Linked DNA regions of Glaciimonas sp. CA11.2. The protein of the gene in region 2 interacts with the protein of the main gene of each other region in a pairwise test. Links are inferred from orthologs where the notes say so. Each region holds a gene or a part of one and is shown on either strand. Other genes may lie near its edges.

Evidence for each region.
Region 1: the proteins of dprA (region 2) and recA interact in binary tests that used the Bacillus subtilis proteins (3 or more experiments, as listed by UniProt). The link is inferred for Glaciimonas sp. CA11.2 from one-to-one orthologs.

The regions. Positions count from the first base shown.
Region 1 is NZ_JAVIWL010000001.1:1,133,656-1,140,669, forward strand. The notes cover bases 2,732-5,567. They hold recA (recombinase RecA), read right to left. Parts: upstream 4,794-5,567; coding sequence 3,669-4,793; downstream 2,732-3,668. Other genes in these bases: recX (recombination regulator RecX), read right to left, coding at 2,905-3,396; RGU75_RS04855 (XRE family transcriptional regulator), read right to left, coding at 5,123-5,567. Also shown: sucD (succinate--CoA ligase subunit alpha), read right to left, coding at 1-544; sucC (ADP-forming succinate--CoA ligase subunit beta), read right to left, coding at 641-1,831; RGU75_RS04840 (DUF2889 domain-containing protein), read right to left, coding at 1,902-2,534; more of RGU75_RS04855, read right to left, coding at 5,568-5,698; kbl (glycine C-acetyltransferase), read left to right, coding at 6,094-7,014. UniProt on the Bacillus subtilis protein: Multifunctional protein involved in homologous recombination, DNA repair and competence.
Region 2 is NZ_JAVIWL010000001.1:2,050,808-2,057,808, forward strand. What follows is about bases 2,458-5,280. They hold dprA (DNA-processing protein DprA), read left to right. Parts: upstream 2,458-3,194; coding sequence 3,195-4,367; downstream 4,368-5,280. Other genes in these bases: RGU75_RS08790 (LysM peptidoglycan-binding domain-containing protein), read left to right, coding at 2,458-3,056; RGU75_RS08800 (DUF494 domain-containing protein), read left to right, coding at 4,751-5,230. In the rest of the region: fmt (methionyl-tRNA formyltransferase), read right to left, coding at 1-717; def (peptide deformylase), read right to left, coding at 1,117-1,641; more of RGU75_RS08790, read left to right, coding at 1,983-2,457; RGU75_RS08805 (DNA topoisomerase III), read left to right, coding at 5,610-7,001. UniProt on the Bacillus subtilis protein: Protein that helps load RecA onto ssDNA during transformation. Binds cooperatively to circular ssDNA, is able to bridge different segments of DNA. Favors the loading of RecA onto SsbA- or SsbB-coated ssDNA and formation of RecA-DNA filaments.

The DNA.
Region 1 (7,014 bases), 920 kb from region 2 along the record:
CAACTGCCGATGATTGACCCAGACCCAGCGCGGTCAACTGACCGACTGCTTCATACGTCAATGTACCCGAACGCGATACCACACCGATACGGCCTCGCTTGTGAATATGGCCTGGCATGATACCAATTTTGATTTCGTCCGGCGTGATCAGACCTGGGCAATTTGGTCCTAGAAGCAAAGTCTTGCTACCGGATTTAGCCATACGGTCTTTCAATGCCAGCATATCGCGGACAGGAATACCTTCCGTGATACAGATCGCCAGATCCAGTTCTGCTTCAACCGCTTCCCAAATCGCTGCTGCCGCGCCTGCTGGCGGCACATAAATCACTGAAACGTTAGCGCCGGTAGCGGCCTTGGCTTCTCCGACGTTAGCGAAAATAGGAATGCCTTCGAAATCTTCACCGGCTCTTTTAGGGTTCACGCCAGCGACAAAAGCTTCTTTGCCATTTGCATAATCACGGCAACCGCGCGTGTGGTATTGACCGGTTTTGCCAGTGATACCTTGGGTGACGACTTTTGTATCTTTGTTAATCAGGATCGACATGTTTGTTCCTTGCCTTATTTTTGAGCGTGAATCAATTCGTCAACGTAAGTGCAAATTGATCGTCGCTAAATTCTCAGATCGCTAAAACCAATGCGATTATTGACCGTTAGCTGCAGCAACAACTTTCTGCGCCGCTTCTTCCATGCTGTCGGCAGCAATGATAGGCAAGCCCGATTCCGCCAGCAATTTTTTGCCGATTTCTTCGTTGGTACCCTTCATGCGCACGACAAGTGGCACGCTCAATGAAACCGCCTTCGATGCAGCGATCACGCCTTCAGCGATCACGTCACAACGCATGATACCGCCGAAAATATTGACCAGAATTGCCTTCAAACTTGGATTCTTCAGCATGATCTTAAATGCTTCAGTCACTTTTTCTGCTGTAGCACCACCGCCTACATCAAGGAAGTTCGCTGGCTCGCCGCCGAACAATTTGATCGTGTCCATCGTGGCCATCGCCAGACCAGCGCCATTTACCAGGCAACCGATGTTACCGTCGAGTGAGATGTATGCCAGATCAAATTTCGATGCTTCGACTTCTGCTGGGTCTTCTTCGTCCAGATCGCGATAAGCAACGATTTCAGGTTGGCGATACAAAGCGTTAGGATCAAAGTTAAACTTCGCGTCCAAAGCAATAATTTTGCCAGAGCCAGTGACGATCAGCGGGTTGATTTCGGCCAATGAGCAATCGGTATCCCAATAAGCTTTGTATAGACCTTGCAGTTGTACCCGAGCGTCAGCAATAGAACCCGCTGGTACGCCGATTTTTGCGGAAATACTGTCCGCTTCTGCGTCAGTGAGTCCTGTCGATGGATCAATGACGACCTGATGAATTTTTTCCGGATGACTTTCCGCAACTTCTTCAATGTCCATGCCGCCTTCGCTCGATGCCATCAGCACCACGCGTTGACTAACACGGTCAGTTACCATACTGACGTATAGTTCTTGCTTGATGTCTGCGCCCTCTTCGATCAACAAACGACGCACTTTTTGACCTTCTGGGCCAGTTTGATGCGTGATCAGCTGCATGCCCAGGATTTCATTAGCGTATTCGCGAACTTGTTCAAGCGATTTAGCCACTTTCACGCCGCCGCCTTTACCGCGACCACCTGCATGAATTTGTGCCTTCACGACCCATACCGAACCGCCGAGAGTTTCAGCAGCTTTAACTGCCTCATCGACGCTCAGGCACGGAATACCGCGCGGTGTTGTTACCCCAAATTTACGGAGAATTTCTTTGCCCTGATACTCATGGATTTTCATGCGAGCTTCCCTTCTGACGCTGATTTAAATTAACTTGCTGGTTGGACTAGATAAATGCACTAAGAATTAAATTACAACAAAATCATTAACGACACTAACGGGGTTCGGACTGTATGTCCGGGGGCTTACTAACTGGCATGTTGGATTGTGTCTCAGGAATTTCTGGCCGCGCGGACGCCCACTTTGGATAAAATTGCGCGACAACCGCTCCATCCCTCCGCAGCGCGTAGCAACTTCCTACCTGAAATGGTTTTTTGTCTCCTGTACTCAACCGTGTCGGTGCCGTGCTGCCAACACTCGTTTCACCAGAAAACGCTTGAAGCGCAACAGTCGGCAATATTTGAGCAAGCTCAGTCAGATGAGTGCAAGCCAGCGCACCACCGACACGCTCTTTCAACGTATAGCGAAATCCTTTTAACAGATTCAGGCCAACTAATTGATTGTAGGCAGGGGAGACGGTATTGCAATGTCCGGGATAAGGCATGGCCTCAGAATGCACCGCGACCTCGGTAATGGTGTAGAGATTGTCTAGCGTTAAACGCAGCCATAAATCGTGCACAGCCTCGCCGGCTGGCAAAATTCCGTGCGGCAACTCAAGATCACTGGCTTTAATATCGGTAATGTGCGCGTCCAACTCCCATAAGCCATCGTCACGAATAAACGCGTCGACTTGTATGGTGCGCGTATGTGTCAGCGCCCTGCGAGAAGTAGGAGGTAATAGGGACATTTTTTTGGTCTGCTTTGCTTATCGCTACTACAGTTTCTATAGTAGCTGCCGCTCCTGCGGTTTGCAAAAAACCACAAAAGTGTAGCACAGATGTAGTGAATAGGTGAGTTTGTGTGCGTTGCAACAATCTCACAGTATGACCTAGTTACGGTAAATTTGCATGGCCGCCCGCGTATGGGCGATTTAAGCTGTTTAAATCACGTATATGAAAGAATGTGCGAGGATGTACAGGCATGTACAAGGATTGTACGAGGATCGTCGAAAATCCACTCTATTAGACGCATCAGACGTCTTCGGCATCATAAGAACCAAATTAGGTTAAGGCCCAAATTAGGACCGAACCGGTGGCAATAATATGTTGATGTCCGCCCTAAACAATCCCATCTTCATCAGATTCAACGGGCTCGAACGCATCGTCATCACCAACGCTGTTAATCGCAGCTTGCACCGCCCGATGAGAAAATCCGCGCTGCAATAAAAACCGCATCTGTTTGCCGCGTTCGATAGCATTAAGCGGTTGACGCCCAAATTTCCTCACCCACACTTCGCGGGCGCGGGCAAATTCGCCTTCTGCAAGCTGTGATTTAACCGCACTAATCGCATCGGCGGCGATACCGTGACTTTTTAATTCCATCACGATGCGGCTATTGCCATAACGTCCAGAGCGCCGATTAATAAGAGATTCGGAGAAGCGTTCTTGAGATAAAAATTTAGACTCCTCAAGCCAATCGAGCAAAACCTCTATGTCATCGCCCTCTTCGACGTAACGCGATAACTTACGCTTTAACTCGATACGGCTATGCTCACGCATCGATAAGTAACGAAGCGCCCTGCCCTTCAGACTGACTGTTGGTTTTGCCATTACTGGATGCGGGTCAGGTAACACGGCCCGCCTTATTAAAAAATATTTCCCAAAAACAAAACGTTACAAAACGTTGGGTTCGCTTTTACGACAGCACATTAAGTTTGCAGCGTCGCAACCTTGTTTAAAACGCAATCTTAAAAGCACATAAGGAGTCAGGAGAAAGCTATAACCTCACTTAACACTCATCACACTTATTTTGCACTCATCAAGAACAAAATAAAAATCGGACGAGGAGCCATGCGCCACCCGACCGATTCACTTTTCTTTGATTACTCTACTTTTGCGGCTAACGCTGCGGCTTCTTTGGCTGCTGCTTTTTCAGCGGCTTTTGCTGCTTTCTCAGCGGCTTTGTCGGTTTCTGTCGACACTGCGCCCTCTAGTAATGGTACGCCTAGTGATGCACGTACTTTGTTTTCGATTTCACGTGCCAGTTCTGGACGCTCTTTCAGGTAGTTACGGGCGTTGTCTTTACCTTGACCAATACGCTCGCCGTTATAACTGTACCAGGCACCTGATTTTTCAACGATTTTGGCATCCGATCCAAGATCCAGAATTTCGCCTTCACGCGAAGTACCTGTACCGTACAGAATGTCGAAATGCGCTTCCTTAAACGGTGGTGCGATTTTGTTCTTCACAACTTTTACACGTGTTTCGTTACCGATCACTTCGTCGCCTGATTTAATTGAGCCAGTACGACGAATATCCAGGCGGACCGAAGCGTAAAACTTCAGTGCGTTACCGCCGGTTGTTGTTTCCGGATTACCAAACATGACACCAATCTTCATCCGAATCTGGTTAATAAAAATCACCAGTGTATTCGTGCGATTAATGCTGCCAGTCAATTTACGCAATGCTTGTGACATCAGACGCGCTTGCAAGCCCGGCAAGGAATCGCCCATGTCGCCTTCGATTTCGGCGCGTGGCGTCAATGCGGCAACGGAATCGATAACAATCAGATCTACACCGCCGGAACGGACCAGCGCATCGGTAATTTCAAGCGCCTGTTCACCAGTATCCGGTTGTGAAATCAGCAGGTCTGCCAGATTGATCCCAAGCTTTTGAGCGTAACCGACGTCAAGCGCATGTTCTGCATCAATAAACGCACAGGTGCCGCCCAGCTTTTGCATTTCAGCAATGGTTTGCAGGGTCAGCGTGGTTTTACCGGATGATTCAGGGCCATAGATTTCGACCACACGACCGCGCGGCAATCCGCCAACGCCTAGCGCAATATCAAGACCTAATGAACCAGTGGAAACGACCTGGACCTCTTCGACCACGGCACCATCTTCCATGCGCATGATCGAACCCTTGCCGAATTGCTTTTCGATTTGTGCCAATGCTGCGGCAAGTGCCTTGCTTTTATCAGGATTTGCTGCGGATTTTTTATCGTCCATGGATTTTCTTTCGGCAAAAGGGGTGTAAGACTGTATTAATAGACAGTACTGTATAAAAAAACAGTGCGAATTGCAAGCGTTGTAAACTTAAAGTTAGATAATGTTGCAAACCAGCTGCAACCACTTTCTTTACCCGCATTGTAAACCCGTGTGGAATTTTGGTTGAAATCTTGATGCAAGAGGATACAAACTAACCGTCCTAGCAACGGGCTTGCCAACCCTGCCGACGCAGACAGTACGCCAGTACCGGGGCTAGCAGCGGCAAGGAAAGCAAAACGCGGCCAGGAGAGCAAAACGCCGCTTGGGCGATTTGCGTAAGCCCTCTGGATTTATCGGTGAATCACTACCAATAGAGCTCTCGCCTCGGTTTTTCCTGTGTTACGTATCACATGATTTTTGTCGGCGGGGTAGCGTGCAGTGCCACCAATTTTCAGCTTTTTCTTCACGCCATCCACGACGACCTCGACACCACCATTCAACAACGTTAAATGCTCCATCGTGCCAGGATCGTGCGGTGTGGAAACTAATGCCCCTTCCGGTGCCAACGTCAATTCGTACCATTCATATTTGCCGGCCAATTCCATCGGCCCGAGAATGCGCAGGACGTAACCAGCGTGAAGACCAGGCAAAGTAGGCGTTTCGTGCGGTTCCATGATGTGAATAGCTTCCCGTTCCGACGTTTCGGTAGCGAGCAATTCTTCTATACCAATACCTAAAGCGTTGGCCAATCGCCATGTCACCGCTATGGTCGGATTCGCTTTTTCACGTTCAATTTGCGACAGCATGGATTTAGACACGCCGGCCGCACGCGACAAATCGTCAAGCGTCAGACCGCGCTTAAGCCGTAGCCGTTGAAGCGTCGCGCCGACTTCGGGTGGTGTGTTGTGAGCAATAGGTGAATGCATAAATTTACTTGCTATGTTTAATGGCAGTCGTTAATATCCACTATATTGAATATTTGTTCGATATAGTGGATTCATATCTTTATATTGAACTTCATAGTAACAGATGCAACAGTCGATAATAGATCAAATAGGTCCCAATACCCCACTAGGTGTTAAGCGTAGGCCGACGCCGTTTGCTAAAGCGTTCCGCTACCGGATTTTACAGCCACATTTATGGTTACAAAATTGACAAAAGACATAAGACTCAAAACGATAAATGGGGCCGTCATTTGGCCTTGGGCAACCGCTCACAATACGAAAATGCACACGATCGCCGTACAAGTTTTAAGATAGATAGTGAACATTAAAACCGTGGGTATTAAAACCGTCTGCATAAAAAACGACAAGGAATTGAAATGACGCCGACATCCTCAAAAGCAAGCTTCTTCGCCAGTCTCGACACCAACCTGAACGCTCTGCGCGAGCAAGGACTTTATAAGCCGGAACGCGTTATCAATTCGCGTCAGGGCGCCGAAGTTGTCTGCGACGACGGCCGCACTCTAATCAATCTTTGTGCGAACAATTATCTCGGCCTCTCCGGCGAAGAAAAATTGGTTCAGGCGTCGATTGATGCCACCAAGCAATATGGTTACGGTTTATCCTCGGTACGCTTTATTTGCGGCACGCAAACCGTGCACAAGCAATTGGAGCAAGCCTTGTCTAGATTCCTCGGGATGGAAGACACGATCTTGTACGCGGCGGCATTTGATGCCAACGGCGGCTTGTTCGAGCCATTATTTGACGAGCAAGACGCGATCATCTCAGACACACTGAATCACGCATCAATCATTGATGGCATTCGTCTGTGCAAGGCCGCGCGTTTTCGGTACACCCATAACGACATGACCGATCTCGAAATTCAGTTGCAGGCGGCTGGCGACAAGCGTCATAAGGTCATTGTCACTGACGGTGTATTTTCGATGGATGGCACGATTGCACAGCTCGACAAAATCTGCGATCTGGCTGACAAATACGGCGCACTGGTGATGATCGATGAATGCCACGCGTCGGGCTTCATGGGTTCGACCGGACGCGGTACGCACGAGCATCATCATGTGATGGGTCGGATAGATATCATCACCGGAACGCTCGGTAAAGCACTCGGCGGTGCAATGGGTGGTTTTACCGCTGCACGGCGTGAAGTGATTGAAACATTGCGGCAAAAATCTCGCCCCTATTTGTTTTCCAACACGTTGGCACCATCCATAGCAGGGACCTCGTTGACGGTATTAAATATGCTTTCAAACTCGACCGAGTTACGTGATCGTTTGCAGGCA
Region 2 (7,001 bases):
GGGGAAGGGATTAAACGCACGAATTTTTCTATCCAAACTATCTGCTGGCAAATTGAAGTCTACAGCCGCCTCTTCTTTGGTAATCTTTGCCGCGTAGGTCACGCCAACGTCCGGTTGCGGTGTCGCCGGTAGTTCATTTTTCTCCAGCTTGCCAATTGCCTCCACAATCATTCTGGCACCGAGCACCGCCAACTTATCGTGCAGACTACCGGTGGTGTCGCGATCGCCAATCGGCACGTGTTCAATCAACATCATCGGACCGGTATCCAGACCTTGCTCCATTTGCATGATGGTCACGCCGGTTTCTGTGTCACCGGATTCAATGGCCCGATGTATCGGAGCCGCACCGCGCCAGCGCGGCAAGAGTGAACCATGAATGTTAATACATCCATGGGGCGGTATCTTCAGAACGCTGAGAGGCAAAATGAGGCCATAAGCGGCGACTACCATCACGTCATGCGGCGTGGCCTTTAATAACGTGTGCGCGTCTTGTGCGATGTCGGGATATTTTCCATCCAATCGCAACGAGACCGGCTGTGCGACGGGTATATCATGCGCGAGCGCAAACGCCTTCACTGCGGAGGCATGCAATTGCATACCGCGGCCAGCAGGGCGATCAGGCTGTGTGAGTACGAGCGTGATCTCATGCCCTGCGTCGTGAAGGGCTTTTAAGGCAACGGCGGCGAATTCAGGAGTTCCGGCAAAGATTATTTTCATACCAGGATTTTATTACGGATGAGTTTGTTTTGCTGCTTATGAATGCTATTCACTATTTGTTTTTAGCAAAAGCGACAAGATAGTCGTCATGCAATGGTGATGCATCACACACCATAGATGACAGCAGCTTGATCAAATTGGAATGATAAGGAATATTTAACACGGAAGGTTTGACACGGATGCATTGGCCCCGCAAGTGGTGAGGTGCGTTGCAGGCGACCGAATCGGTCTTGATGGTATGGTCGCCAGAAACGGCTGATAGTGAGTTTATCTTTTTTAGCATTGTTTTAGCTAAAAAAATTGCCTGCATGAGTGCTAAATGCAGGCAATTTATAGAGGCTTAAAGCGGAGGCTTAACGCTTAACAATTATCGCTTAAGTATTCACCCATACTTTCTTGTTAGCGATATTGCTTTTCCCGCTTCAGTTCTCGTTCTTCTTTAAGCATCTTTGCTTTGATGCGGTTGCGCTTTAACGGCGACAGATATTCGACAAACATCTTCCCTTTAAGATGGTCCATTTCATGTTGAATACAGACCGCAAGCAGACCTTCAGCGTCAACTTCAAATGGTTTTCCATCAGCATCCAATGCGCGCACTTTGATGCGCGCTGGACGTTCGACGCCGTCGTATATTCCCGGCACTGAGAGGCATCCCTCGTCGTAGATTTGCTTTTCTTCGCTGGCCCAGAGAATTTCCGGGTTAATAAAAACGCGCAGTTCTTTACCCGTGTCGGAGGTATCAATCACCAACAGTTGCTCATGGACATCGACTTGGGACGCCGCCAAACCAACGCCGGGAGCCTCGTACATTGTCTCGGCCATGTCGGCAATTAAGCGCTTAAGACGGGCGTCAAAAACGGTGATCGGCCGAGCAATTTTTTGCAGGCGGGCATCGGGGTAACGCAAGATATTTAATAGAGACATACGGTTCTGGACGACAATAAGGCGATTCGAAAATGGTTTATCACTTGCTAGTTTCAGCGTTTATAGGCAAAATTTGATGCGCTTTGGCAAACATTTTTACAACTATTGTGGGTGTGTACAGCAGTATTTTACGCGGCAAACCATGCAATTGCATTTTGTTAGTCAATTCCAGTTTAACGCATTGATAGTCCGCAAATCACCTTACTCACCTGGCCGACCAATTCGCTGGCTCTACGTAGCAGCTGCGTTGACCATTAAGGGTGGGGAAAAAGGTGGTTGGAAAGGTGCGTATTGATGCACTAAGGATGCGCTAACTTAACGCCACATTTACCGGAAACAACATGAAAAAGTTTAGCACAGCTGCACTCCTTCTCGCTTTTGTAGCTGGCATTGGTATTTTGCCAATCTCCCAAGCGCAAACGACGGCAAAGGCGCGCTGTGCGTTTTTGCCCAATGCACCAGATCAGCATGTCGTCGTGCGTGGCGATACGCTGTGGGGAATTTCGGGGCATTTTTTGCAGAATGCGTGGTGCTGGCCGCAAGTGTGGGGAATGAACCGAGAGCAAATTCGAAATCCTCATTGGATTTATCCTGGACAGATCGTTTATTTTGACCGCGCGGCGGGTCGACTGCGACTCGGCACGCCAACTGGCGGCACGTCTGGCACGATTAAGTTGTCGCCACAAATTCGGGTAGAAGGTCTGGGAAGCGAAGCGATCTCTGCGATTCCGGCGGAGGAAATCGCGCCGTTTCTTTCGCAGCCGTTGATCATTGAAGAGGACGGATTAAATAACGCTCCGCATATTGTTGCCGTACAGGAAGGTCATGTAAATTTGGGCCGTAATGATCTCGCTTACGTGCGTGGCGATCTTAAGGGCGGTACCTCATTCCAGGCTTTCCGTCCCGGCAAACCCTTGAAAGATCCGGTCACTGGCAAGGTCATCGCCTATGAGGCAGTATATTTAGGCACGTTGAAACTGGAGCGTGCAGGCAAAGCAGAAAATGAAGCGGATACCTTCCGCATCGTTGAGTCGAAGGAAGAGATGAGCGTCGGAGATCGTTTGGTGGCAGTGCCGATTACCGCCATTTTGAACTACGTACCGCACCCACCTTTGGTTGACGTCAATGCGCGCATTGTCTCGATTTACGGTGGGGTTGCCAATGCAGGTCAGAACCAGATTGTCACCATCAATAAGGGTGCAGAAGACAACATGGAGGTTGGCAATGTGTTGCAGTTATACCGATTTGGTAAAACCATCGCCGATCCTTTAGATGGAAAAAAAGCTGTGAAACTTCCCGATGAGCAATACGGCACGTTATTTATCTTCAGAATATTTAGGCATATTTCTTACGGATTGATCATGCAAGTTCGCGATACAGTGGAGGTCGGCGATATTGCCAGATCACCAGAGTAGACGGGCTAAGTGTTGCAAACAGAAAATATCCTCAATATTAGTAACGATGCCGCTGTCATTGAAACGCCATTCACAGCGGCAAATACATTCTCCCAACCACCCGGCCAGCCAGGGGTTGCTCAATCGGTGTTTCAACCGATGTTGGCGAGCGATCTTGCAGACTGGCTTAGGTTAGAGCAGACGGAGGGTGTCGGATCTTCCACCGCACGCCGTCTGATGGCTGCCTTCGGCCTGCCAGCCAATATTTTTTCCAGCTCGCTAACCGCTCTCCAAAACGTTGTCTCGCACAAAATTGCGTTGGCGCTGTTGGCACCGTTATCGGATTTGACTAAACAACGGATTGATTGTGCTTTGGAATGGGCGCAGCAGAAGGGCAACCGGATTCTGACGCTGGCCGATAACGACTATCCCGCGACGTTGCTTAATATTTCTGATCCGCCATTAGTTCTATACGTGAAAGGTCGGGTTGAATTGCTGGCGCGACCTTCACTGGCAGTAGTTGGTAGTCGCAATGCAACCGTGCAAGGCACCACTAATGCCGAGCGATTCTCTGAGACCCTGAGCCAGCGCGGACTGACGATTATTTCGGGTCTGGCGCTAGGCATCGACAGCGCTGCGCATGTCGGTGCGTTGCGCAACACGCGCCAAACCTTTGACGCGGGGAGCACAGTCGCGGTGATCGGGACCGGCGCGGATATCGTTTATCCGTCACGCAATCGCAGTCTGGCCCATGAGATTGCAGAATTTGGCTGTATTGTTAGTGAGTACCCGCTTGGCATGTCGGGTATTGCGGCTAACTTTCCGCGTCGGAACCGGATTATTTCAGGGCTGTCTGCCGGAGTTCTGGTGGTAGAAGCCGCCGCCCAGTCCGGTTCGTTGATCACCGCCCGAATGGCGGCGGAGCAGGGCAGAGACGTTTTTGCGATTCCCGGGTCAATTCATTCGCCGCTTTCTAAAGGTTGTCATCAGTTGATTAAGCAAGGAGCCAAGCTCGTTGAGTCAGCGCAGGATATCCTGGAGGAAATGGCATCCTTTGTATCGCCGGCGCGTCCAGCTTCTGCGGTCTCAAAGCAAGGTGAATTACTAGCGCAGCCATTATTGTTTTCTACGCCATCAGAAGATAGTGAGCATACGCGCTATGTTGATGATCCTTTGCTAGCCGCTCTCGGCTTTGATCCGGCGAGCATCGACATGTTGGCAGCGCGCAGTGGTATCGATATCGCACTATTAAGTGCGCAGCTATTGACGCTTGAGCTAGAGGGTTTGGTAGAGTTGCTTCCAGGCGGTGTTTATCGGCGCATCGGCCAATAGAAACAATTTTACTGCTGGTCGCGCATCTTGATATCAATCCGCTTGGGTCTCGCGTGAATTTTGGCGTAGATTCAAGCTTAGATTTCAGCGAATTTTTTTACCGCCAGTTACACATGTCAGAATGACACTTTCGGCAGAATGCGTTAAATCCTGCGATACTGGTATAAAGGTATCTATAAATTATGGGTAAATCACCTTATTTGGGCGTTTAATCGATTGTAAAGACCGCAATTTTGCGATAATTGTCTAGGATTTTCGCAAAAATGCCCCAATTGGGTTGTATCCTGGCAATCCACGCGGCCCAACCTCTCCTCGCTGATTGCTGTTTTTGCAAATAGTTTTAGCAACTTGTTTTAGTCCAATCTTAGCGATACAGTAGAACCATGTTTGAAGTCCTAGTTTACCTATATGAAACATATTACCGTCCCGATGCCTGCCCGGAACCTGAGGCCTTGGTCAGGAAACTGACGGCAATTGGTTTTGAAGATGATGAAATTACCAAAGCGCTTGGCTGGCTGACTGATCTGGCTGTAAGTAATCACTCTTACGCTGACCGCTATCCTCAGCAAACTGCATTTTCATTTGGCATGCGGATATACGCGCCGCAAGAAATGGACGCACTTGGCACAGAAGCAATAGGCTTCGTTCAGTTCCTTGAGTCAGCTAAGATGCTCAATCCGGTACAGCGCGAAATCGTCATCGAACGTGCTTTAGCCGCAGGGGAATCGCTAATATCACTCGATAAGCTTAAAGTAATCGTGTTGATGGTGTTGTGGAGCCAAGGCAAAGAGCCGGACGGATTGATGTTTGATGAGTTGTTTCTTGACGACGATGAAGACCCGGAACCGCGCCTGTTGCATTAGAATTGGCAGCGCAGGCTTCTTCGACCATTAATTGTAAGCAACGGCAGCGCTTGCCGGGCTTGCGATATTCCCAATAACCCGCTTATCATTGGCCGCTTAATCACTGCCGTATTCTATGTTGGCTGTTATAGTGTGCGAGAGTTGCCTTTTGGTAAGCTAATAACTCCTTTCGATAACGCTGTATTTCGCAGTTGTTTGGACCGAGTTGTTCCGACCCAGCTGTTTCAATCCGGCCGATTCAACCCAATTGTTTTAGCCCGGTCGTACCAACGTAGCAATGATTAAGTTCTGCATTTCACCGACTAGTTAAACGAGTATTTAGCTGTAACATGCGCCAACTCATTTGATGGGAAAGCGCGCCACTTTCGAGACCATATTTATGAGCAAGACCCTCATCATCGCCGAGAAACCTTCTGTCGCGAACGATATCGCGAAGACGCTTGGCGGCTTTACCAAGCACGATGAGTACTTTGAGTCCGACGAATACGTGCTGTCATCAGCTGTCGGTCACCTGCTGGAAATCGCCGTACCTGAAGAGTTCGATGTCAAACGCGGAAAGTGGACCTTTACCCATTTACCGATGATTCCGCCGTATTTCGCGTTGAATCCGATCGCCAAGACCGAAGCCAGATTAAAAGTACTCAACAAGCTGATCAAGCGTAAAGACGTCACCGCACTGATCAATGCCTGCGATGCCGGACGTGAAGGCGAACTGATTTTCCGCCTGATTGCGCAACACGCCAAAGCCAAACAGCCGGTCAAACGCCTTTGGTTGCAGTCAATGACGCCGGGCGCTATCCGCGATGGTTTCGCCAATTTGCGTGCCGATGAAGATATGTTGCCATTGGCCGACGCCGCCCGTTGCCGCAGTGAAGCTGACTGGCTGATCGGTATCAACGGTACCCGCGCAATGACCGCGTTTAACTCGAAAGAGGGTGGTTTTTATCTGACCACCGTTGGTCGCGTACAAACGCCGACACTCTCGATCGTGGTCGAGCGCGAAGAGAAGATTAAAAAATTCGTTCCGCGTGACTTCTGGGAAGTGCGGGCAGAGTTTATCTGCGCCGCCGGTATTTATGAAGGTCGCTGGCTCGATACGCAACACAAAAAAACCGAGAATGATCCCGAAAAACGCGCCGAGCGTTTGTGGAGTCTGGCTGCCGCAGAATCGATTGTTGCGGCTTGCCGCAACAAGATGGGCAACGTCACCGAAGAATCCAAGCCAACCACGCAAATGGCGCCGGGATTATTCGACCTGACCAGTTTGCAGCGTGAGGCTAACTCGCGCTTTGGATTCTCCGCAAAAAATACGCTCGGTCTTGCACAGTCTTTATATGAGCGCCACAAAGTCCTGACGTATCCGCGTACCGATTCGCGCCATTTGCCGGAAGATTATCTGAGCACGGTCAAAGAAACGCTGGAAACCGTGTCGGAGAACAACAACTATCAACAGTTCGCCGCGCAGATTCTCAACAAAGGTTGGGTCAAGCCGAACAAGCGTATTTTCGACAATAGCAAGATCAGTGATCACTTTGCGATCATTCCGACTACGCAGGCACCGAAGAATCTGTCCGAGCCTGAGCAAAAATTGTACGATCTGGTCACCCGGCGCTTCATGGCGGTGTTTTTCCCTGCCGCTGAATTTCAGGTGACTACACGCTTTACGGAAGTTTCCGGTTATCAGTTCAAGACTGAAGGCAAGGTCATGATCAATCCGGGATGGCTGGCGATTTATGGCAAGGAAGTCGCGGACGAAAAAGATGCAGAAAAC